Regions from separate parts of the Klebsiella sp. I138 genome, predicted to be linked through region 1. Evidence: predicted binding sites of a transcription regulator. Region 1 holds the regulator's gene; the other holds the start of a gene.
What was found. The regulator CRP, encoded in region 1, controls carbon source genes, mostly activating them, when cyclic AMP is high. The targets are predictions, from matches to a motif close to ATGTGANNNNNNTCACAT.
Positions count from the first base shown of each region.

Region 1 (12,201 bases):
AGACGAAACCAAGAATTAAGCACATCACAAAGACGACTGCGTAGAGGCCGTTAGCGGTGTGCAGCGCAGCCAGCGGGCCGCTGGCTGCCACAATTGGACCTGTCACCACGAAAGTCAGCATGGTACCGATGGTGCCGCAGGTGAGAACGAAGTTCACCAGTTTCGGCGACGCCACTTTTGTTTGCAGCGAGCCCAGGGTGATGAGCGAGGTGTAAATCGCGCTGGAGAAGAAGCCGAGGGTCAGGATAAACCACGGCATATTGTCCGGCGAACCGTTGATAAACAGGTACATCAGTACGGTTGCCAGGCCTGCCAGTACGGTCAGGATGCGCTGCAGGTCGAAGAAGCGCAGGATAAAGCTGAATGACCACATACCAATCATGTACGACATCCAGAAATCGCTCACCAGCTTGCCGCCATCGGCAAGGCTCATGCCCAGCGTTTTAGCATATTCCGGTACCCAGGAGATAAAGCCCAACTGGCCGAGGATATAGCACAGCGCGGCAATCGAGAGGAACAGCACGCCGATGCCCCACTTTTCTTTCACGACCGGCTGGCTGTCCTGCTGCGCTTTTTTGCCCAGGTCCGGGAACTCACAGCCGAAAGTCAGAATAAAGATAGCAACGTAAACCAGACCAATACAGGCATAAACCCAGTACCACTCGATGCTGCGGGCCAGCAGGAAGGCGGCGACCATCGGGAAGATCATCCCCGCCATACTGAAGAAAGAGTCGGTAAACAGCAGACGCGCGCCGCGCTGGCGACCTTCATACATGTGAGTGATCAGGAAGGTCCCAATAGACATGGTAATCCCGCTGACCAGCCCCAGAACGAACATGGAGGCAGAGAACAGGGCCAGACTGTGGCTATACATCAGCCCGGCAACGGCCAGCACCATCAGAATGAAGCCAAAGCGCAGCTGGGTTTTCAGCGGCACAATTTCCATCAGCCAGGCGTTCAGGAAGATAGAAATCAGGATACCGGCATTGAGGAAAGTAAAGGTGTTGCTCATACTGGAGACGGGCAGGTGGAAATAATCGGCAATATTTCCCATCACCATCCCGGTGACGATCACCAGCGCGCCGGTGAGGGCGTAGGAAAAGAAGCTGATCCATGTGAGCTTGATACGGTTGCTGTTAGTCATGACTGGCCTGTGAATAGAAATGTAAAGCGCATTGACTGCGCCAGGGCGGACAGATTTTATTCATTCGAGTGATGTAAGCAAACGTTTATTATGCAATGAGATGCTTTTTGCATGGATTAGTGTGATGTGGATCTCTTTTATTTATCGCACTGGTTAATGAGTGCGACGTAACAACTATTTCAGCTACGTAAAATTAGGTAAAAGGCTGGCCCAGGATGCAAAGGCTCTTTAGAATCAATGCACTTGCTTTTTATTCTGCTCCGTTAAGGAATTCCCATGCTCAAATCAACTCTGGCGGCGGTGGTTGCCGTTTTCGCCATTTCAGCTTTCTCTCCGGCCATGGCGGCGAAGGGCGATCCTCATGTATTGCTGACGACATCTGCGGGCAATATTGAGCTGGAGTTAAATAGCCAGAAAGCACCGATTTCCGTGGATAACTTCCTGAAGTACGTCAATAGCGGCTTCTATAACAACACCACCTTCCATCGTGTGATCCCAGGCTTCATGGTGCAGGGCGGTGGCTTTAACGAACAGATGCAGCAAAAGCAGCCGAACCCGCCGATTAAAAACGAAGCTGATAATGGCCTGCGCAATACCCGCGGCACCATCGCGATGGCGCGTACCGCCGATCAGGATAGCGCCACCAGCCAGTTCTTCATTAACATTGCGGACAACGCCTTCCTTGACCACGGGCAGCGTGATTTTGGCTACGCGGTCTTTGGTAAAGTGGTGAAAGGCATGGACGTGGCCGATAAGATTTCTCAGGTACAGACGCATAACGTAGGGCCGTACCAGAATGTTCCGTCCAAACCTGTCGTCATCCTCTCAGCGAAAGTACTGCCATAAGTCTTTAAGCGCGCGGGGGATCGCCCGCGCCTTGCCAGCCTCTCTGCATAACCCAAAATTGCTGCTTATACTTGTGGCAAACGAGGGACGATAAGGGAGGCGACCATGCGTTCACTCACTGACAAGCAAAAATCCCAACTCTGGGAACAGACCCGCAATGCCAATTTTCAGGCCAGCCGTCGCCTGGAAGGCGCTGAGATCCCGCTGGTTACGTTAACCGCCGAACGGGCGCTGGCGCGTCTTGCCGAGCTCAGGAGGCGCCATGAGCAGTAAATATGGCGACGATCGCGACCCTTACCTCTATCCTGCGCTCAATGTGATGCGTAACCGCCTTGGCATTCGTCAGGCGCAGCGTCTGGAGCAAACCGCCTGGGAAATCACTTCCCTGCGTGCAGCGACGCTGCCGCTGGGGCCGCGCGGTCGCGGGCTACCCTATCTCTGTTTTATTCACCATCAGCTCTACCAGGATATCTTTGACTGGGCGGGACAATTCAGAGAAGTCGATATTTATCAGGGAGACACGCCTTTCTGCCACTTTGCGCGGATTGAGAAAGAGGGCAATACGCTGATGCAGGCGCTGGAGGAAGAGCGCTATCTCAGCGGAATTAGCCGAGAGGCATTCGTCACGCGTATAAGCTGGTACTACGGAGAAATCAACGTCCTGCACCCGTTTCGCCTCGGCAGCGGCCTGGCTCAGCGGATTTTCTTTGAACAGCTGGCCCTTCACGCAGGCTTTGTGCTCGACTGGCGCGGTATCGACCCCGATGCCTGGAGCCAGGCCAATCAACTGGGGGCGATGGGCGATCCTGAACCCCTGGAGCGGATCTTTCGCAAAGTGGTAAGCGAAGCGTGAGAATCTGAGTAGAATAGCCCGGTTTTGTTCTTTCCGGAGCCGCTATGATCCTGCTTATCGACAACTATGATTCTTTCACCTGGAATTTGTACCAGTATTTCTGCGAACTAGGAGCTGAGGTGCTGGTCAGGCGTAATGATGAGTTGACGCTCCAGGAGATAGCGGCGCTGGCGCCGCAGAAAATCGTTATCTCCCCTGGACCCTGTACGCCTAATGAGTCAGGCATCTCGCTGGCGGTGATTGCGCATTATGCCGGTCAGGTTCCGCTATTGGGAGTGTGTCTGGGTCACCAGGCCATTGCCCAGGTGTTTGGGGCGACTATCGTGCGGGCGGCTAAAGTGATGCATGGCAAGACTTCACCCATCCAGCATAACGGGCAGGGGGTCTTCCAGGGGCTGAATAATCCGCTGACCGTTACCCGCTACCACTCTCTGCTGATCGACCCCGCGACGCTCCCCGACTGCTTTGAAGTGACGGCCCGCAGCGAAAGCGGTGAGATTATGGGGATTCGCCATCGGGAGTGGGATCTCGAAGGAGTACAGTTCCACCCGGAGAGTATTCTCAGCGAGCAGGGGCATCGGCTGCTGGCAAACTTCCTCAATCGGTGATTTGTAGTTGCCATTGACTGATTTTTTATGCATATTTTGTGATTAGATTATCAAAATAATGACTGCGTAACGAAGAAGGATGGCATGACATGGCAACTGAGCAACCGGTAATTACCCGCGCCACATTCGATGAAGTTATTCTGCCGATTTATGCACCGGCAGAATTCATCCCGGTAAAGGGGAAAGGTAGCCGCGTATGGGATCAGCAGGGCAAAGAGTACGTTGATTTCGCCGGCGGGATTGCGGTGACGGCGTTAGGTCATTGTCATCCGGCTCTGGTCGCGGCACTGCATAAGCAGGGTGAAACCCTCTGGCACACCAGTAACGTCTTTACCAACGAGCCGGCGCTGAGCCTGGGTCGTAAGCTGGTGGATGCCACCTTCGCCGAACGCGTGGTGTTTATGAACTCCGGCACGGAAGCGAACGAAACGGCGTTCAAACTGGCACGTCACTACACGATTACCCGTCGCAGCCCGTATAAGACCAAAATCATCGCCTTCCATAATGCCTTCCATGGCCGTTCGCTGTTTACGGTTTCCGTGGGCGGACAGCCAAAATACTCTGATGGTTTCGGTCCGAAGCCGGCAGATATTATCCACGTACCGTTTAACGACCTGCATGCGGTCAAGGCGGTGATGGACGATCATACCTGCGCGGTAGTGGTCGAGCCGATTCAGGGAGAAGGTGGGGTGATGGCGGCAACGCCAGAGTTCCTGAAGGGGCTGCGTGAACTGTGCGATGAGCATCAGGCGCTGCTGGTGTTTGATGAAGTCCAGTGCGGCATGGGACGAACCGGGTCGCTGTTTGCTTATATGCACTACGGCGTAACGCCGGACATTCTCACCAGCGCTAAAGCGCTGGGTGGTGGCTTCCCGATCAGCGCCGTACTGACTACCCACGATATTGCCAGCGCATTCCACGCCGGTTCCCATGGTTCAACCTACGGCGGCAACCCGCTGGCCTGTGCCGTGGCCGGGGCGGCATTTGACCTGATTAATACGCCGGACGTGCTGAACGGTGTGAACGCGAAGCGTGAGCTGTTTGTGCAGTACCTCCAGCAGATTGATGCGCAGTTTGACCTGTTCAGTGATATCCGTGGGATGGGTCTGTTGATTGGCGCTGAGCTTAAGCCACAGCATCACGGCCGGGCGCGTGATTTCCTGTATGCCGCGGCAGATGCGGGCGTGATGGTGCTTAATGCCGGACCGGATGTTATGCGCTTTGTACCTTCTTTAGTTATCGACGAGAAGGATATTGCCGAAGGGATGGCCCGCTTTGCACAGGCGGTACAGCAGGTACTTAGCGCTTAATCGCGCGTAGCCAGATGCCGTGATGCGGGCGCTGACGCCATGCCACCGAGGAGATGGTGTGCATGGTGTTCAGATGATCGAGGATCCGCTGCAAATGCTGTTCCATCGTACTCAACGGGCCACGGCTCACTTCTACATCCTGCGACTCCATAATATTCACATCGCCAGTGCTGCCCGGACCATCGGTATCCAGCCGCTGCTGGCAGCGCTGGAGCGCAATCTCACAAGATTCCAGATAGCGTCGGGCCAGCTCCGGCGTCAGCATCGTATGCTCACGGGCAAGCGTGGTCATCGCATTGATATGTTCAACAATAAACTGACTGTGGGTGACCCAGAGCTTCATATCGTCAAGATAATGTGAGTTAAAACCGGGCTCCTGCATGGCCTGATTCAGCGAGTTATACAGTGAGTTATGCGCCTGATTAACACGCATGCGGCGGTAGGCCAGCGCCGGGGCCTGATGATCGTCGCTGAGAATGAGTCTGATGGCCTCCTGGTCCGCTTCCAGCGCATCGTGGGCGTTTTTACGCAGCAGCCCGCTTTGCCATTGCGGCCATAGCCAGACCATGCCGCCAAACGCGATAAGGCAGCCGATAAGCGTATCGATGAGCCTGGCGACAATATACTGCTCGCCGTTTAGCGTCAGAAGCTGCAGGGTATACACCGCCGTTACGGTAAAGCCGACCATCGCCCAGCCGTAATGCTTGCGAATAATCAGGTAGCTCATCAGCGTGACGAGCAGCATCGCGGTGAGCGTATAGCCCTCCGGGACATGAAAGTGCAGCGCCAGTCCGGCGATGGCCAGACCGGCAAGGGTTCCTGCCGCCCGGTGGACGATACGTACTCGCGTCGCGCCGTAGCCGTTTTGGGTCACGAACAGCACCGTCATCAGGATCCAGTAGGGCTTGGGCAGATTCAGGGCGCTACCCATCAGACTGGCTGCCGATAGCATCACGCAGATGCGGGCGGCGTTGCGTAATGCCGGTGATTTCAATGAGAGATAGTTCTTCAGCGCAGGCAGCAGCGGCAGGCGACGTTCTTTATCTGCCATCAGGTTGCGGGCATAGAGCGGGCGCTGGGTACGCAAAACCCGGGCTATTCGACTAAAGTGCCAGGCGCAGAATTGTCCGACCGGGTTGTCAGGATGCTGCCAGGCAATTTTCTCCAGCGCACCGATTTGCTTATCCATATGAAAGCGTTGCGGATAGCGGTGGTACAGAATGTCATCGGCCAGCACCCGCAGGCGGGCAGCTACGGTTTGCGCGTTCCAGCGGATCACCGCCTCCGCGTGGCTGCGCTCTACCAGCTTTTGCACTTCTTCGGGTTGATGCAGGCTGACGGAAATATGTTCCTGTAAATCCAGCGCCACCTGAAAGGCCCGCAACAGACGTTTGTGGTCGTTGCGCTGGTTCGCCGCCAGCATATGCATCTGCTGGTAGCATTGGGTTATCAGGTCCACCACCTTTTGCTGGCGCGTGAGCAGCGGCGGCAGCGAAGTGGCCGGATCGATATGCTGCGTCAGCAGGCTGTATTTCGCTTCGCAGTAGTTAGCCAGCTCCCGATAGAGCAGGCTCAGCGATTCACGCAGCGGCTGTTCGCGCCAGAGCCAAAACCAAAACCAGTTAAACAGGCCATACCACAAGGTCCCGAGAGCGTAGATCAGCAGTGGCTCCCAGACGGGCATGTTCCCGGCAAGGCTCAGGGTAAAGATCGCGGCAATTAACGATGCGGGCAGCAGCCTGGCGTGCAGGGAGCTGATTTCCGCCGTGACGCCAAGCAGCAGCGCCAGGCCACTGAGAATCAGAGGCAGCGGGATATCCTGCTGGAGCAGAAGCTGGACGACCAGGCTGCTGCCGGCAAATAACGAACCGCCAACGATCAATCGCTTAAAAAAGCGTTTGTGAGGTGTATCGAGGCCAGCGACGTTACAACAGGCAGGCACTAACGAGAACAGCAGGCCTTGCTGTAGATGACCGAGGAAGAGACCGATTGCGACAGGCAAACACAACACCAGCGTTTGCCGCAGTGCATAGTTGACTTCCGGGTGGTAAATCAGCCTGCGCCACATAATGGGGAAACAAAAACGGCGTATTGCGGGTGCAATACGCCGTTTTATCGACTTAACGCGTACCGTAGACGACGATAGTTTTACCGTGTGCAGAGATCAGGTTCTGATCTTCCAGCATCTTCAGGATACGGCCAACGGTTTCGCGGGAGCAACCCACGATCTGACCAATTTCCTGACGGGTAATTTTAATCTGCATACCATCAGGATGGGTCATCGCGTCTGGCTGTTTTGCCAGATTCAGCAACGTCTGAGCGATACGCCCGGTGACGTCGAGGAAGGCAAGGTTACCCACTTTTTCTGAGGTTACCTGCAGACGACGAGCCATCTGCGACGACAGACGCATCAGGATGTCCGGGTTGACCTGGATAAGCTGACGGAATTTTTTGTAGGAGATTTCGGCCACTTCACATGCGGTTTTCGCACGTACCCAGGCGCTACGCTCCTGGCCTTCTTCAAACAAGCCTAATTCACCGATGAAATCGCCCTGGTTGAGGTAGGAGAGGATCATCTCTTTCCCTTCTTCATCCTTGATGAGCACAGCCACAGAGCCTTTGACGATGTAGTACAACGTTTCTGCTTTTTCACCCTGGTGGATCAGCGTGCTTTTAGATGGGTACTTATGAATGTGGCAATGAGACAAGAACCATTCGAGGGTAGGGTCTGTTTGCGGTTTGCCAAGCACCATGCGCGGTTATCCTCTGTTATAAGCTATCTCCGGGTGCCGACACAACACGGCATCCGGGCATGCAATCGTATTGTTTCCCTATGCCTGGGAAACGGCTGGTGATTTTTCTTCAGCCTGTAATGTGAACTCCTCTGCATACATGCAGTACATCAATGTAATACTGTAGCATCCTGACTGTTTTAGCATAGCTTTTGCCGCATGTCTCCTGGTGTCTCGCTTCAGCATGATGCAGGTCGCCTTCCGTTGCGAGAATTGTTATGTGCGCGTAATCTGTCAGGAAAATTGCAACCTTGGAGTTAAATTTTATGCAAGCTCGTGTGAAATGGGTTGAGGGGTTAACCTTCATTGGAGAGTCCGCATCGGGTCATCAGATTTTGATGGATGGCAACTCCGGGGATAAAGCGCCAAGCCCGATGGAAATGGTGCTGATGGCGGCGGGTGGATGCAGTGCGATCGATGTCGTGTCTATTTTGCAAAAAGGTCGCCACAACGTGACCAACTGCGAAGTGAAGTTGACGTCGGAACGCCGGGAAGAGGCGCCGCGCCTGTTTACCCATATCAATATGCATTTTATCGTGACTGGCAAAGAGCTGAAAGATGCGGCGGTCTCGCGTGCGGTAGAACTGTCGGCGGAGAAATACTGCTCGGTAGCGCTGATGCTGCAAAAAGCGGTGAACATCACTCATACATTTGAAGTGGTGGAAGCGTAATACCAGATGCCCGGTGGCGCGATGCTTACCGGGCTTACACCGTTTTGTCGCGCCGCCCGGCCATTTAAATCGCTTTGCCTTCCATCAGGCGCTCTACCAGCGGCGTCATAATGAGTTCCATCGCCAGCCCCATTTTCCCGCCCGGCACTACCAGCGTATTGATATGTGAGATAAACGAGCCCTGTAGCATCGCGAGCAGCCAGGGGAAATCGATATCCCGCAGGTTGCGGAAGTGAATCACCACAAAACTTTCATCCAGAGACGGAATGCCTTTCGCCGCAAACGGGTTGGAGGTATCGACGGTGGGAACGCGCTGGAAGTTGATATGCGTGCGTGAAAACTGTGGCGTAATGAAGTTGATATAGTCCTCCATCGAACGGACCACGGAGTCCATCACCGCTTCACGTGAATGCCCCCGTTCGCTGGTATCGCGGGTCAGCTTCTGAATCCACTCCAGGTTGACGATGGGCACGACCCCGACCAGCAGGTCGACATTCTGCGCAACGTCATACTGAGGCGTGACAACCCCGCCGTGCAGCCCTTCATAAAACAGGACATCGGTCGGCTCCGGTAGCGGTTGCCACGGTGTGAACGTGCCCGGTACCTGGTTCCACGGCACCGCCTCGTCATAGGTGTGCAAATATTTGCGCGACTGGCCGCTACCGTTTCGTCCGTACTCAAGGAAGGTATTTTCCAGCAGGCCGAAGTCGTTCGCTTCCGGACCAAAGTAGCTGATGTGCTTCCCCTGATCTCGCGCTTTGCGGATTGCCATGTCCATTTCCGGGCGGGTATAGCGATGAAAGCTGTCGCCTTCCACTTCCGCGGCACGCAGGTTTAGCTGTGCGAAGATTTTACGAAAGGCGAGGCTGGTGGTCGTGGTTCCCGCGCCGCTGGAGCCCGTGACGGCAATCACCGGATGTTTGGCAGACATAACAACTCCCAGATTAAACGATGGTGTGGCGCCGCCTTAGCCGTGAAACTGCTTGCGGGGCATGATGTTGACCGTCTCGTGTAGTTCTGACCACACCAGCACGGCTTCTCCGCTTTTCAATTGTTGTTTGACGTCGGCGACTTTATCCGCCAGCGAGCGTTCATGTTCACCATAATCTGTGCCTTCGCGCAACACAAAGCTTTCGATCAGATTATCCAGCGTTTCGGGATCCAGATCGTGCCAGGGAATAATCATTTTTGTGCTCCCAACCAACGGGTTAACCAGTCCGGGATGCGTCTTTCCAGCCACATTTCCGGCTTGCGCAGCGTACCACCGACGAACCCGACGTGCCCGCCATGTTCCGTCAACTGATACTCGACGTTTGCCGGCAGCTGAGCCTGCGGCGGGATCGAGTGGTGATCCATAAAAGGATCGTCCTTCGCATGGATAATCAGCGTCGGTTTGGTAATGTCGCTGAGTCGTGGCATTGCGCTGCACTGACGATAGTAGTCCAGCGCATCCGCAAACCCGTGGATTCTGGCGGTGATCATATCGTCAAATTCGCGGATGCGGCGCATGCCTTTGAGCTGGCGTAAATCAACCGGTAGCGAGCCGGGATAGGCTTTGAGCTTACGGGCAGCGTTGGCTTTTAACAGGTTGAGCAAATAACGCTGATAGACCCGGGAAAAACCCTTATCCATATGAGAACTGCAGGCTTCGAGCATAAACGGGGCTGAGACGATGACCGCCGCATCGAGCGGGACGCTATCGCCTTCTTTCGCCAACAGGCAGCCCAGCATATTTCCGCCCAGGGAATAGCCGACGGCGGCGGTCGGTACCGCACCCCATTCGCGCTGTAGCCAGTGCAGGAACCAGCTGCCATCTTCGGTTTCGCCCGAGTGGTAGATGCGATTGTTCCGGTTAGGTTCGCCGCTACAGCCGCGAAAATGCATTACCACACCCAGCCAGCCGCGCTGCATGGCTGCGTGAATAAGGCCGTGAGCATACGGGCTGTGCAGACTGCCTTCCAGCCCGTGGAACACAACCAGTCGCGGTTTGTGCGGTGCCTCGGCGGGATTTTCGCTCCACGCGAGATCGACAAAATCACCGTCCGGCAGTTCAAGGCGCTGCCAGTACGGCGTGAAGCCCAGTTTACGGCGGATCAGGCGCGGCAGCATGGTTTGCAGATGACGATTACCCACGCCGCGCATTGGGTGGAACTCGCGCGAGTCGTCTTCGGGGGGCGTCATTTCTGTGGGGGTGATTTCAACCATAGCACCAGAGCAGTTAATCATCTTATAAAACAGTATACCGCGCATGAAGTGCGCAGGTTATCCAATATGTGGTCTTGCGGCCTGCGCTATAGGTTACACGAAATTGAGGGGCGGTGATGAATGCTAGCTGGATTAAGAAAGCGTGCCGACCGGAAACCCCGAGAGGAGAAACAGCCACCGCACGGAGCAGGTGGCTGCGCCACCGGCTTAAAACATGCTGTTGCCGCTGGCGGTTTTTTCCGGAACTGTCTGGATAACGTCCCAGTGCTCTACGATCTTGTTCTGCGCGTCGAGGCGGAAAATATCGATTATCGCGCGGGTGATGCCCGGCTCGCGGCCGGTGGAAGCAACGTGCAGAACAACATAGTCACCGTCGACAATCACGCGTTTTATTTCGCTGTGAGAATCGGGGAATTTGTCTTTCAGAAAAGTGATGAACTGACGAAAGCCCTCCGGCCCATCCTTTGCTCCCGGGTTATGTTGGATATACTCCTTTCCGAGATAGGGTTTTGCAGCGTCAAAGTCTTTGTCATTCAGCGCTTTATTATAAAAGGCGATGACGTTTTCTTTGTTCTTTAATTCGCTCTCAGTGTAGGCAGCAAAGGCGGTATGGGTCAGGGCGCAAAGCAGTGAGAGAGAAATAAGCGTTTTTTTTACCATGGCAATGCCTCTTCGCAGATGAGTGTTGCTGTTTTAGCAGGGGCATATAACGGCGCGATCCCATAGCCCGACGCCGCTGCGTTTATGCCCCTGCCTTAGCATAACCGGCTTTAGCCTTCTTGCATCATCTGTTCCAACTGCTCCTGCGCCTCAAGCCAGGCCATCTCGCACTCTTCCAGGCCCGATTTCGCATTGGCCTGCTGTTGCAGGCAGGCGGTCAGCTCGGCTTTACGGGAGTTGTCATACAGCTCGCTGTCGCCGAGTTTCTCTTCCGCCTGGGCAAGCTGAGCGTTGAGCTTATCCATCTCTTTTTCGAGGCGGGTAATTTCTTTACGCAGCGGCTGCGTGAGCGTCCGCAGCTCAGCTTCCCGCCGTTTCTGGTCTTTGCGAGCCTGCGCGCTGTTGCCGTTATCTTTGGCGACGTCAGACGACTGACTCTCCTGCTTCTGCGAGTCGCTTAGCCACTGCTGATAATCTTCCAGGTCGCCATCGAACTGCTCGACCTTACCGTCATGCACCAGATAAAGATCGTCGGTGGTGGAGCGGATCAGGTGGCGATCGTGCGAGACCACGACCAACGCGCCTTCGAAATCAATCAGCGCTTCGGTCAGCGCCTGGCGCATATCGAGATCGAGGTGGTTCGTTGGTTCATCGAGCAGCAGAAGGTTAGGGCGTTGCCAGACGATTAACGCCAGCACCAGACGTGCTTTTTCGCCACCGGAGAAACGCTGCGTCTCTTCGTTGACCTTGTCGCTCTGGAAGCCAAACCCACCGAGATAATCGCGCAGCTTTTGCTCCAGCTCCTGAGGTGCCAGGCGAGCCAGGTGCTGAAGAGGGGATTCGTCAGCGCGCAGGAACTCCAGCTGATGCTGGGCAAAGTAGCCAAGCTTAATGCCTTTCGCGAGGCCAATCTCGCCGTGCAGCGGCTGAAGTTCACCGGCCAGTAGCTTAATCAACGTTGATTTACCGGCGCCGTTACGCCCTAACAGGCCAATACGCGAACCGGGCACCAGGTTGAGCTTGATGGAGTCCAGAATAATTCGTTCGCCGTAGCCGGCGCTGACTTTTTCCATTTTCAGCAGCGGGTTTGGCAGGCTCTCCGGGGCGCGGAA
Region 1 covers NZ_CP180447.1:4,593,480-4,605,680, forward strand. Annotated here, with positions in the region: gene tsgA (MFS transporter TsgA) at 1-1,144, opposite strand, end outside; gene ppiA (peptidylprolyl isomerase A) at 1,421-1,990, shown strand; gene ACMYSK_RS21375 (YhfG family protein) at 2,096-2,263, shown strand; gene ACMYSK_RS21380 (putative adenosine monophosphate-protein transferase Fic) at 2,253-2,843, shown strand; gene pabA (aminodeoxychorismate synthase component 2) at 2,888-3,451, shown strand; gene argD (bifunctional acetylornithine/succinyldiaminopimelate transaminase) at 3,541-4,761, shown strand; gene ACMYSK_RS21395 (YccS/YhfK family putative transporter) at 4,751-6,829, opposite strand; gene crp (cAMP-activated global transcriptional regulator CRP) at 6,882-7,514, opposite strand; gene ACMYSK_RS21405 (OsmC family protein) at 7,820-8,224, shown strand; gene ACMYSK_RS21410 (phosphoribulokinase) at 8,289-9,155, opposite strand; gene ACMYSK_RS21415 (YheU family protein) at 9,192-9,410, opposite strand; gene ACMYSK_RS21420 (hydrolase) at 9,407-10,366, opposite strand; gene ACMYSK_RS21425 (nuclear transport factor 2 family protein) at 10,637-11,089, opposite strand; gene ACMYSK_RS21430 (ABC transporter ATP-binding protein) at 11,200-12,201, opposite strand, start outside.

Region 2 (12,201 bases), 1.3 Mb from region 1:
CCCGGGGCCGCCGGATTTTCCCGTATACAGATCGCTCTGCGGCGCGTTGGTGTAGAGCACGCCGAGGTTATACGCACCGGAAAGGCCGTTGATTACCGGCCGCGCTTCAATCTCCACCGGCAGCAGAATGCCTTTACTGCCTTTTGTCGACCAGCTCCACGCGTGGCTGCGGGAAGAGGCCTCCGGGTTTTGCTCCATAATGCCGCCCTTCAGCGTCAGCGCCGGGGTCAGCTTATATTCGACGGTGGTTCCCCAGGTATGGACGTTCCAGTTGTTCCAGGTCATCGAGTTGGCGGACTTACCGCCGCACTGTGAAAGCAGCTGGAAATCGCAGGGGATAATCTGGTCGAAGGTCTGCACCTTATTCATCATCCCGATACGCCACGTCAGCCGACGGTCATCAAAGCTACGGGCAAAGGTCAGCCAGCCGAGGCGGGTAATGGATTGACCGCCCCAGCTTTCCTGCGCCAGATCGTTAAAATTAACCCGCGGATCCTGGAGTCGCTGGGTGGTCAGGTTGTCATCGTGGTTGCGGTTAACAATATTGCCCTCAAGGCGCGCATCCGGGATACCGGTCCAGCGTTCGAGGTCCTGAGTAAAGGTCAGAGCAACCTGGTCAATATAGGCCAGCTGTTTGTCATGGTTATATCCGCCGCCCGCGTTGTAGCCCATTTCATTAAGGTAGCCGAGATTATAATTAAATCCGTTGTCTTCGAGGATCGGGCGAATCCCTAGCATATCCCCGAGTAAGCCTGGTTGCGGATTCTCAAAGCCTAATAGCGTACCGTTCCATTTTGCCGTCTCCGCTGCGAATGCCCCGGGTGTCAACAGCGAAAATGTCACCATCAACAGAAGATGATTTATTTTATTGTTATTCATAACGATATCCATTGTTACTGAGTCAAGGTAATAGCTGGCCCCGGGCAATAAAATCGCCCGTTTTTAATCTTCATTTTTATTTTGACAATACCTGCCCGTCAGTCATTAAACTGCTTTATTGATGACGCATGCATAGATATAAGCTATTGTTTTAGTTATCCATTTAATTCCTCAAGAATAAAAGACAAAAAAAAACCTAAGCACTCCAGCCACGAATGGCGGAAGTGCTTAGGTTTTGCCTGTAATCAGTAGCAACCCTGAATAATAGAATCCTACAATATCACTCTATGGCGAAAATTCTCAACAACAGAAACGCCCTAAGTAATAAAGTGTGAGCGATTTAACAATCTCGTCTAATAGCGATCAATGGCCGCCGCAATTTCAGCGGATGTTTTCAGCGTGCGGATCTCATTAAATACCACCAGCGCTTCGGTATATTCTTTACGTAAATAACTGAGCCACTGTTTGATGCGCGCAACATGATACAGCCCGGTATCACCCTGTTTTTCCAGACGGGTATATTTTTTCAGTAGCTCAACCACCTGCGGCCACGGCATACGCGGCTCGTTATATTTAATAACCCGGCTTAAGTTTGGCACGTTAAGCGCACCGCGGCCAATCATCACCGAGTCACAGCCGGTGGCCGCCAGGCAATCCTGCGCACTTTGCCAGTCCCAGATCTCGCCGTTAGCGACAACCGGTATCGACAGCCGCTGGCGAATTTCGCCAATCGCCGCCCAGTTGATGCGTTCCGCTTTATAAGCGTCCTCTTTGGTGCGGCCGTGAACGACAAGCTCCGTCGCCCCGGCCTGCTGTACCGCATCGGCTATTTCAAACTGGCGCGCACCGCTGTCCCAGCCCAGGCGAATTTTTACCGTCACCGGCAGATGATCCGGTACCGCTTCGCGCATGGCTTTTGCACCGCGGTAAATCAGCTCCGGGTCTTTAAGCAATGTTGCTCCCCCGCCGCTGCCGTTCACCAGCTTTGATGGGCAGCCGCAGTTCAAATCGACTCCCCAGGAGCCCAGCGCCACCGCCCGTGCGGCATTTTCGGCCAGCCATTGCGGATACTGTCCCAGCAGCTGTACCCGAACGCGGGTGCCGGAAGGCGTGCGGCTTTGATGATGGAGTTCCGGGCACAGTCTATAAAACGATTTTACCGGCAGCAGCTGATCCACCACCCGTAGAAATTCGGTGATGCACAGATCGTAATCGTTCACTTCGGTCAGCAGCTCGCGCACCAGCGAATCGAGCACGCCTTCCATCGGCGCCAGTAATACACGCATGTTGTTACCCGGAAAAAAAAGAGGCGCTATGGTAGCGCCTCTGTGCGCCGGTTGAAAGATCTCAATGCGCTTTCTCTTCGCCCGGCTGCCGGGCTTATCGAGGAGACAAACAGTTATCTTCTTTCCAGCCGTAGAGCCATTCAATACCGCGATAAAACTCGTCCTGAGTTTTACCTTTCCACAGCAGGTTGCGCACCTGACGCTCGACGCCTGCGGCGTGGTAGATCCGCCCCATCTCACGCGTAGACCAGACAATGCGGGCAGTGCGCGGGATCCGCACCGATTCGTACAGCGCGAAGGCGCGGGCGGCATCGCCGTCGCAGTGATGGAGCGCTTTCCCCAGCGTCACCGCATCCTCCAGCGCCATACACGCCCCCTGGGCCATATACTGCGCAACCGGGTGAGCGGAATCGCCAACCAGAGTGATGCGATCATTACCCCATTTTTCCACCGGCTCACGATCGGCCGTCGACCAGCGCCGCCAGGATGTTGGCTTATCGAGCATCTGACGCGGCGAGGATGAATGCCTTTGAAATAGGAGAGAACCTCCTCTTTGCTGCCGTCGCGTACGCCCCACTCTTCGCTTTCCCGGCTGTGAAACGTCACCACGAGGTTATATTGCTTCCCGCCGCGCAGCGGGTAATGCACCAGATGGCAGTGCGGGCCAGCCCACAGTACCGGCGCATTAATCCGCAAATCCTCCGGCATATCGGCCGCCTCAATCACCGCCCGATAGACCACGTGCCCGGTCACCCGCGGCGAATCATCAAGCAGACTCTGACGAACCACCGATTTTACGCCATCGCAGCCAATCAGAATGTCAGCAGTCCAGCTCTGCCCCCGTTCGTCAAATACCGTGACTTCATCGGCGCTCTGACGGATATCGACCACCTGGGTTGAGGTTCGGTATTCCACGCCAGGGTGGGTTAATGCCGCCTCCCAGACGGTAGCGTGAATATCCACGCGATGGATGACCGCATAGGGACCGCCAAAGTGATCGCGAAAGGCCTGCCCGGTTTCAATGTGTACGACCTCTTCGCCATTCACCGCATCCATCATCGTAATGTGGTCGGTAAAAACGGCACGCTGACGGGCTACCTCCCCCACGCCAAGACTATCCAGCGCGGAGAAAGCGTTCGGACCCAGTTGGATCCCGGCACCGATTTCACCAATCTCATGCGCTTTTTCCAGCAGCATAACCTTGATTCCCTGGCGCGCCAGAGATAGCGCCGTCGCAGCCCCGCCAATCCCACCGCCGACAATAATTGCTCGCGTCACTTTAGCCATACGTTTCCCCTCAGGCCGAAATTTTATCTTGTTGATTTTCCGGTGCAGCGGCAATAAAAGCCGGCAGCCGGGTGCAGGCGTCATAGACGGCCTGGCAGCGTGGAAAATGGCTAAGATCGCAGCCCATGCGCAGGGCGTTAGCCCATTGCGGCACCAGGCAACAATCCGCCAGCGTTGGCGTATCGCCGACGCAAAACGAACCGGACTTCGCCTGACGCAACAGCTGCTCCACCGCGCTTAACCCTTGCTGGATCCAGTGCGCGTACCAGCGCGTCTTATCCTCTTCACTCACCTTCAGTTCATCGCTCAGGTAGCGTAAAACGCGCATGTTATTAACCGGATGAATGTCACATGAGATGGCAAAAGCAATCTCCAGTATCCGCATTCGCGCCGGGTCATCCTGTGGCAAAAGCGGCACCTGCGGATAGCGACGGTCAAGCCAGTCAACGATGGCCAGAGACTGCCCCAGAGATTCCCCGTCATCGGTTATCAACGTCGGAACCAGCCCCACCGGATTCAGGCGCCGGTAATCGAGCGCGTGCTGCTGACCGATGCGGATATTGACGCCGACGCTCTGGTAATCAATGCCCTTTAGCGCCAATGCAATCCGCACGCGATACGATGCCGAGCTATTAAAAAAACTGTACAGCTTCATCTCTCACCTCATACCACACGTACGGAGATGGGGGTCAGCCCCTCGACGTTACCGCTCATCACATCCCCTTTGACCACCGGGCCAACCCCTTCCGGCGTGCCGGTAAAAATCAGGTCTCCGGGGTGCAGTTCAAAGAAGCCCGAGAGGTAGCCGATCGTTTCATTGACTGACCAGATCAGATGCTGAATATCGCTGCGCTGCCGATCTTCTCCGTTTACCTGTAGCCAGATCTCCGCCTGATTAACTTCCGTAGCCTGCGCTTTATGCAGGGGGGCAATCGGCGCCGAAAGGTCAAACGCCTTGCCAATTTCCCACGGACGTCCCATCTGGCGCATCTCCATCTGGCGGTCGCGACGGGTCATATCCAGGCCGGTTGCATAGCCCCAGATGTACTCATGGGCCTGCTCCAGCGGAATATTGCTGCCGCGTTTTCCAATGGCGACCACCAGCTCAATTTCGTAATGGTAGTTATCGGTCTGGGCCGGGTAAGGCAGATCCAACGTGGTACCCGCGGCAACCGGAACCACCGCATCAGCAGGCTTGCAGAAGAAGAACGGCGGTTCGCGATCCGGATCAAAGCCCATTTCTCGGGCGTGGGCGGCATAGTTGCGCCCCACGCAATAAACACGGCGGACGGGAAATTGCTCGTCGCTGCCGACAACAGGAATGCTAACCGGGGCCTGGGGTGCAAAAACATATTGAGTCATGATCGGTTTCCTTATGATTAATAACGAGCTTCGCGAAACAGGCCGAGCGCTTCCTGAACAGGGCGATCCGAGAAACTGAATAACACGGTGTCTTCGGCGGCAGTAAATGAGACGCCGTGCCAGGTCGGCACCACGAAGATATCTTTTGCCTGGAAAGTGAAGATTTGCTCGCCGACGGTCACCTGCCCGTGGCCTTCCACAACGTGGTAAATGGTGCTATCGGTCGTTTTCGCCACCCGCGAGTGAAATCCTTTTAGCAGCAGCTGCAGGAAGGCACCCATCGATGGCATCGGGTAGCCACCGGTGACCGGGTTGACATAGCGCATCTTGTAGCCGTCCCATTCGTCAGCATCGCCCATGCGCGTCAGGTCATGGAGTGCTTCGCGGCTGCGGTCATAGCGATAGTTGAATATCGGCGAGGAGTTCCCCACCTGGTGGCGCAGCGGCAGCATGTTAGCGGCATAGCGCGGCAAGTAGTCGCCCTCTTTGCGGGTCACCGGCTGCTGATCCTGCGGATAATCTTCGGCAAAACCGCAGCCAAGATAGTTAACCAGCGGCAGATCAAGTCCGTCGAGCCAGATAACCGGTTCATCACCAGGGTTCCCGTGATCGTGCCAGCGCCACTGCGGCGTCAGGATGAAATCACCGGGCTGCATCCGGGTACGTTCGCCATCAACGGCGGTAAATGCGCCCTCGCCTTCTACCACAAAGCGCAGCGCCGACTGATTGTGACGATGGCCAGGCGCCACCTCGCCGGGCATGATCAGCTGCAGGCCAGCGTACAGCGAGGAGGTAATGGAGGAGTGGCCGCGCAGGGCCGGATTCTCCAGCACCAACACCCGGCGAACCGCCTCTTTGGCACCAATCAACTGGCCACTTTCCAGCAACAGCGGGCGTATCTCTTGATAATTCCAGTACGCCGTTGCGCAATTGGGGTTCGGCGTTGTCGGTACCAGGTGGTGCAAAGACTCCCACAGCGGGGTGAGATTTTGGCCAGAGATATGCTGGTAAAACTGCTGGCGACCTTCGTTTTTTTCCATCGAGGATTGAGACATTTAGTTTCTCCTTATTTATTCACGATGCCGGCGGAAGGCAGCGCGTCAGGTACGGTAATCGGAGTGCGAACCACCCGCGTCAGCAGCATCAACATAACGGCGCTGATTGCCGCCGGGGCGGCTATGACAAAAAACAGAGTGTCGAAAGAGAAATTCATCGCCATCATCATTCCGCCAGAGAGCGACCCGACGATGGCACCGCAGCGGCCAACGGCATTGGACCAGCTCACGCCGGTCGCGCGGCTCTGGGTCGGATAAAGAGTGGCGGTCAGGGCATTGAGGCCAACCTGAGAACCGCTGACGCCAATGCCGGTACCAAAGATAGCCAGCGCCATTAACCACAGGCCGTCCTCGCTCAGGCCGATCATCACGATACAGACCGCGCCAAGACAGTAGCTCCATGCCAACACGCGATAAGGGTTGAAGCGGTCCATCAGCACGCCCAGCAACAGCGCGCCAAACGTACCGCCTATCTGGAAGGCCGCGGTTATCCAGGAAGCATGCTGGAGATCGATACCGCGATGGTTAAGCAGCGTCGGCATCCAGCTGGAGAGCAGATAGATAATCAGCAGGCTCATAAAGAACACCACCCACAGTAGCAGCGTCACCGGCAGCTGGCGGCCGACAAACAGCTGCTGAATACTGCCTTTTTGGCCGGTAGCAGGCTCATCGAGCCAGAAGTCCGTATCGGTGTAGCGCTCACCGGTAATTGCCCCTACGGTTTTCGCAATGACCGCCTGCGGTTTGCGATGGCGTATCTGCCAGCGCGGAGATTCGGGGAGAATAACCAGCAGCACGGCGGCCAGCATCAGCGGCAAAATACCGCCGAGTGCGAGAATGCCCTGCCAGCCAATATCCGCCACCAGCTGCGCGCTAACGACTCCACCAAGCGCAGAGCCGAGAGTGAAACCGCAAAACATCAGCGTCACCAGCGCGCCGCGACGGCGAGCGGGCAGATATTCTGAAGTCATCGTAATGGTATTCGGCATTGCTCCACCAAGGCCTAACCCGGTCAAAAAGCGCAGAATAACGAGCATCTCCAGGTCGGGAGAAAAGGCCGACAGCAGACTGAAAAGGCCAAAAAGTGCGACGCAGAACTCAATCACCCGCTTACGACCAAAACGGTCAGAAAGCGGGCCGCACAGCAGCGCCCCGGCAGTTAACCCCAGCAGGCCAGCACCAAACAGCGGCGCCAGTTCGCTGGCGCTTAGCTGCCAGTGAACGCGGATGGCGGGAGCGATAAAACCGATGGCCGCGGTATCAAAGCCGTCCAGCATGACGACCAGAAAACAGCAGATAATTACCCGCCACTGCCGGGCACCGATGGGTGCGGCATTCAGCAGCGTTTGTAGTTCACGTCGTTGAGTCATCGTTGTGCCTCGGTGCAGGGAGAGGAGATGTTGTATTTATTTCTTTTATGTTGCGATTTTGTAAGTTTGGCGATGAAATGTACAATGACATTTCGGGCAAAGACATAACCTGGAGGTTATTGCTGATGGCTAACTGGACGCAGAAACTGAAGCTCCACCATTTACAGATGCTGGTTGCGCTGGGGGAACAGGGTAATCTCACTCAGGTGGCGAAAATGATGAATATCACCCAGCCCGCGCTATCAAAATGGCTGACTCAATTTGAAGAAGAGGTCGGCATCCTGCTGTTTGAGCGCCATAGCAAGGGGTTGCGCCCTTCTGAAGGCGGCAAACTGCTGCTGCAACATGCCCAGCGCTTGATTAACGATATGTCGCGCTCGCAATACGAAATTGAACGCTTTAAAGAAGGTGGGCAGGTAGGCAGCCTGATGATCGGCTGTTCGCCGGTGGCGACCGACTGCGTTTCTCAGGCCATACTTTCGCTGCTCAAAGAGATGCCGACTCTGCACCTGAATATTGAAGAAAAAGTCATGACTCCGCTGCTTAACGATCTCCTCTCCGGAGTGGTGGACGTTGTGGTAGGAAGAGTGGGCGGACGTGCGCTGGAACTGCCGCTGCACTATCGCGTGCTGTATACCGAACCGGTCTGTTTTGTTGCCCGTCCCGATCATCCGCTCGCCAAAGAGCCGCATCTGAGCTGGGCCGATCTCGCTCACTGGCGCTGGATAGTCTGGCCTACCGGGACGCCAATTCGCTTGAGTATTGACCATGCGCTGGCAGATAACGGCGTGATGCTACCGGAAAATACCATCGAGTCGGCTTCCATGAATGTCACCAGTAATTTACTGCAAAGCAGCGATATGATTTCTATTCTTTCATTACGTCTGGCTCAGCGCTATGCCGCGCAGCATCAGTTGGTTATTCTTAATTTGCCGCGCATTGAACAAAAAGGTAGCGTCGGGGTGTTCTGGCGAAAAAGCGAAGCCCCATCGTACGCCCTGAGCCGTTTCCTCTATTATTTAACGCAGAATTCATAACCATGCATTCCGCACCTTCAGAGGTTCCATTACTCTATTCAAGGTATGCGTAGAATTCATGATGTGATCGGTAGCACATTTCAAGGTTTAATTGTATGATGAATTCGGTTCATCAAGGGTTATTACCATGAGTAAATCGTTGAATATTATCTGGCAGTACCTGCGGGCTTTTGTCCTGATCTACGCCTGTTTATACGTCGGGATTTTTATTGCTTCCCTGCTGCCCATTACAATCCCCGGCAGCATAATCGGGATGCTGATTTTGTTCGTCCTTCTGGCGCTACAGATTATGCCGCCAAAATGGGTCAACCCCGGCTGCAACGTGTTGATTCGCTACATGGCGCTGCTGTTCGTGCCCATCGGCGTTGGCGTTATGCAATACTGGGATCTGCTGCGTGCGCAGCTAGGCCCGGTAGCGATCTCCTGTACAATCAGTACATTAGTCGTTTTCCTGGTGGTGAGCTGGAGCTCACATCTGGTTCACGGCGAACGCAAAGTGATCGGTCAAAAAGGGAAAGTCAAAGATGATGCATGAAATCTGGTGGTCCTTGCCGCTGACGCTGATTGTTTTTTTCCTCGCCCGTAAGCTGGCCGCACGGTTTAAATTTCCGCTGCTTAACCCGCTGCTGGTCGCTATGGTCGTGATCATCCCTTTCTTACTGATCAGCGGTATCTCCTACGATCGCTATTTTCAGGGCAGTAAAATTCTCAACGATTTGCTGCAGCCGGCGGTCGTGGCGCTAGCCTTTCCGCTATATGAGCAGCTGCACCAGATCCGCGCCCGCTGGAAATCGATCATTACGATCTGCTTTATCGGCAGCGTCGTCGCGATGGTAACCGGCACCACCGTCGCACTGCTGCTCGGGGCCACGCCGCAAATCGCCGCGTCGATTATGCCGAAATCGGTCACCACGCCGATCGCAATGGCGGTCAGCGGTAGCATTGGCGGTATTCCAGCCATCAGCGCGGTATGTGTCATTTTCGTGGGGATTCTCGGCGCGGTCTTCGGCCACACCCTGCTCAACCTGATGCGTATTCGCACCAAAGCCTCACGCGGCCTGTCGATGGGGACCGCATCGCACGCCCTGGGCACCGCCCGCTGCGCGGAACTGGACTATCAGGAGGGAGCCTTCAGCTCTCTGGCGCTGGTGCTGTGCGGGATTATTACCTCGCTGGTTGCGCCCTTTTTATTCCCGGTGATCCTGGCTGTAGTGGGATAAATGTGACATACATCACACTTATCAATGCAACATAAACATGTTGCATAAACAATGAGATATTAATCACATATACGGGCCATCCCCGCCCGTACACTAGATTCCCATTACATTGTTAAGAGGCAACGCCATGCATCCACGTTTTCAAGCTGCTCTTCCCCTTCTGGCGGCAGATCTGCAAGCGGCTATCGCCCCGATGCTTCTCGACCCGCACTTCCCGGCCTTACTGGATGCAGGTCAGGTCGCTGCGCTGCGAAACGCAACAGGACTCGATGAAGACGCGCTGGCCTTTGCGCTGCTGCCGCTTGCGGCGGCCTGTGCGCGTGCCGATCTTTCCCACTTTAACGTTGGCGCCATCGCCCGCGGCATCAGCGGCACCTGGTATTTTGGTGGCAACATGGAATTCCTCGGTGCCACCATGCAGCAAACCGTACACGCCGAACAAAGCGCCATCAGCCACGCCTGGCTGCGCGGTGAAAAGTCGCTGCGTGCCATTACCGTTAACTACACCCCCTGTGGCCACTGTCGTCAGTTTATGAATGAGCTGAACAGTAGCCAGGTGCTGCGTATTCATCTGCCGGGCCGTGAAGCGCATTCGCTACAGCACTATCTGCCAGATGCCTTCGGTCCAAAAGACCTGGAGATCAAAACGCTGCTGATGGATGAGCAGGATCATGGTTTCCCGCTGACCGGCGATGTCCTGACGCAGGCGGCCATTCAGGCAGCCAACCGCAGCCACATGCCGTACAGCAATTCCCCTTCCGGCGTGGCGCTGGAGCTCAAAGACGGCACCATTTTCGCCGGTAGCTATGCAGAAAACGCTGCGTTTAACCCGACGTTGCCACCGCTGCAGGGTGCGCTGAACCTGATGAGCCTCAACGGATATGACTATCCGGACATTCAGCGTGCAATGCTGGCTGAAAAAGCCGATGCGGCGTTGATTCAGTGGGATGCGACTGTTGCAACGCTGAAAGCGCTGGGCTGTCAGAATATCGATCGCGTCCTGCTCGGTTAATCTGCTCGTAATGCGGGCCTCTCGCCCGCATTGTTGAAAATCCCCGCAATTAAACGATGGTTTCTTGCTCTTGCCCGGCGGGTAAAGTAGCCTGATAGCTCCATTGTTCATATGAGTCTGGTGAATGTTAAAGCGTGTGTTATACAGCCTGTTAGTCCTGTTCGGCCTGCTGCTGTTGACCGTGCTGGGTCTTGACCGTTGGATGAGCTGGAAAACCGCCCCCTATATCTATGACGAGCTACAGGATCTGCCCTACCGCCAGGTTGGGGTGGTACTCGGTACCGCCAAGTACTATCGCACCGGAGTCATTAATCAGTATTACCGCTACCGTATTCAGGGAGCGCTGAACGCTTACAACAGCGGGAAGGTGAACTATCTGTTACTGAGCGGCGATAATGCGCTGCAAAGCTACAATGAACCGATGACCATGCGCCGGGATTTAATCAAAGGCGGCGTTGATCCTGCCGATATCGTGCTGGATTACGCTGGATTCCGCACCCTCGATTCTATCGTGCGCACCCGGAAGGTTTTCGACACTAACGACTTTATTATCATTACCCAGCGCTTCCACTGCGAACGGGCACTGTTTATCGCCCTGCATATGGGCATTCAGGCGCAATGCTATGCGGTGCCTTCGCCGAAGGATATGTGGAACGTGCGCTTACGTGAGTTTGGCGCCCGGTTTGGCGCGCTGGCAGATCTCTACGTTTTCAAACGCGAGCCACGCTTTTTAGGGCCACTTATTCCGATTCCGGCATTGCAGGAAGTGCCAGAGGGAGCGCAGTCCTATCCGGCCGTGTCGCCGGAGCAGCTGCTGGAACTGCAAAAAAGTAAGTGACGGGCCGTATCTCGGTGTTGTCGCACTTGCCACAACGCATAAAAAAAAGCCCGCGCGAATGGCGCGGGCGGGATAACCACGAACGCTTATTTTTTGCGCGCGTACTTCAGTGAATCCAGCGCGACGGCGAAGATAATAATCGCCCCTTTAATAATGTACTGCCAGTACGGGTTAACGCCGATATAGGTCAGGCCGTAGTTGATGACGGTGAAGATAATAACCCCGGTCACAACCCCAAGCACCGTACCGACACCGCCGCTGAACGACACGCCGCCGACGACGCAGGCCGCAATCGCATCCAGTTCATACATAAAGCCGAGGTTGTTTGTCGCCGAGCCAATACGACCAGCTTCCAGCAGCCCACCAAAGGCATAGAACACGCCGGACAGGGCGTAAATCATCAGCAGGTTCAGCGCCACGTTAACCCCAGAAACTTTGGCCGCTTCCGGGTTACCGCCGATGGCAAAAATGTTTTTACCAAAGCGGGTTTTATTCCACAAAATCCACACGAAGAAGACCGCAATCAACGCGTAGAAAGTAATGTACGACAGGCGGAACGTCCCCAGCGCAATAAACCCTTGGGCAAACTGCGAGAAGTGGCTATCAAAGCCGGAAATTGGCGATGCGCCGACAAAATCGTAATACAGGGAGTTGATACCGTACACGATGATCATCGTGCCGAGCGTGGTGATAAACGGTGTCACGTTCAGATAAGCGATAATGATCCCGTTAATCAGACCGATGACTGCACCAATCGCACAAACCAGCAGGATCACCAGCGGAATAGGCATAGTGGCCATATCCGGGAACACCTTGTTGGCATTGTCGACCGCCTGCAGCATGGTCGCGGCGATG
Region 2 covers NZ_CP180447.1:370,359-382,559, reverse strand. Annotated here, with positions in the region: gene ACMYSK_RS01730 (carbohydrate porin) at 1-879, opposite strand, end outside; gene dusC (tRNA dihydrouridine(16) synthase DusC) at 1,233-2,165, opposite strand; partial or broken gene ACMYSK_RS01720 (3-hydroxybenzoate 6-monooxygenase) at 2,260-3,452, opposite strand; gene maiA (maleylacetoacetate isomerase) at 3,463-4,107, opposite strand; gene ACMYSK_RS01710 (fumarylacetoacetate hydrolase family protein) at 4,116-4,814, opposite strand; gene gtdA (gentisate 1,2-dioxygenase) at 4,832-5,869, opposite strand; gene mhbT (3-hydroxybenzoate transporter MhbT) at 5,881-7,239, opposite strand; gene ACMYSK_RS01695 (LysR substrate-binding domain-containing protein) at 7,365-8,276, shown strand; gene ACMYSK_RS01690 (CidA/LrgA family protein) at 8,404-8,811, shown strand; gene ACMYSK_RS01685 (CidB/LrgB family autolysis modulator) at 8,801-9,496, shown strand; gene cdd (cytidine deaminase) at 9,624-10,508, shown strand; gene sanA (outer membrane permeability protein SanA) at 10,633-11,346, shown strand; gene mglC (galactose/methyl galactoside ABC transporter permease MglC) at 11,433-12,201, opposite strand, start outside.
Region 2: the regulator CRP is predicted to act here: its motif matches at 8,338-8,355, upstream of ACMYSK_RS01690 (CidA/LrgA family protein).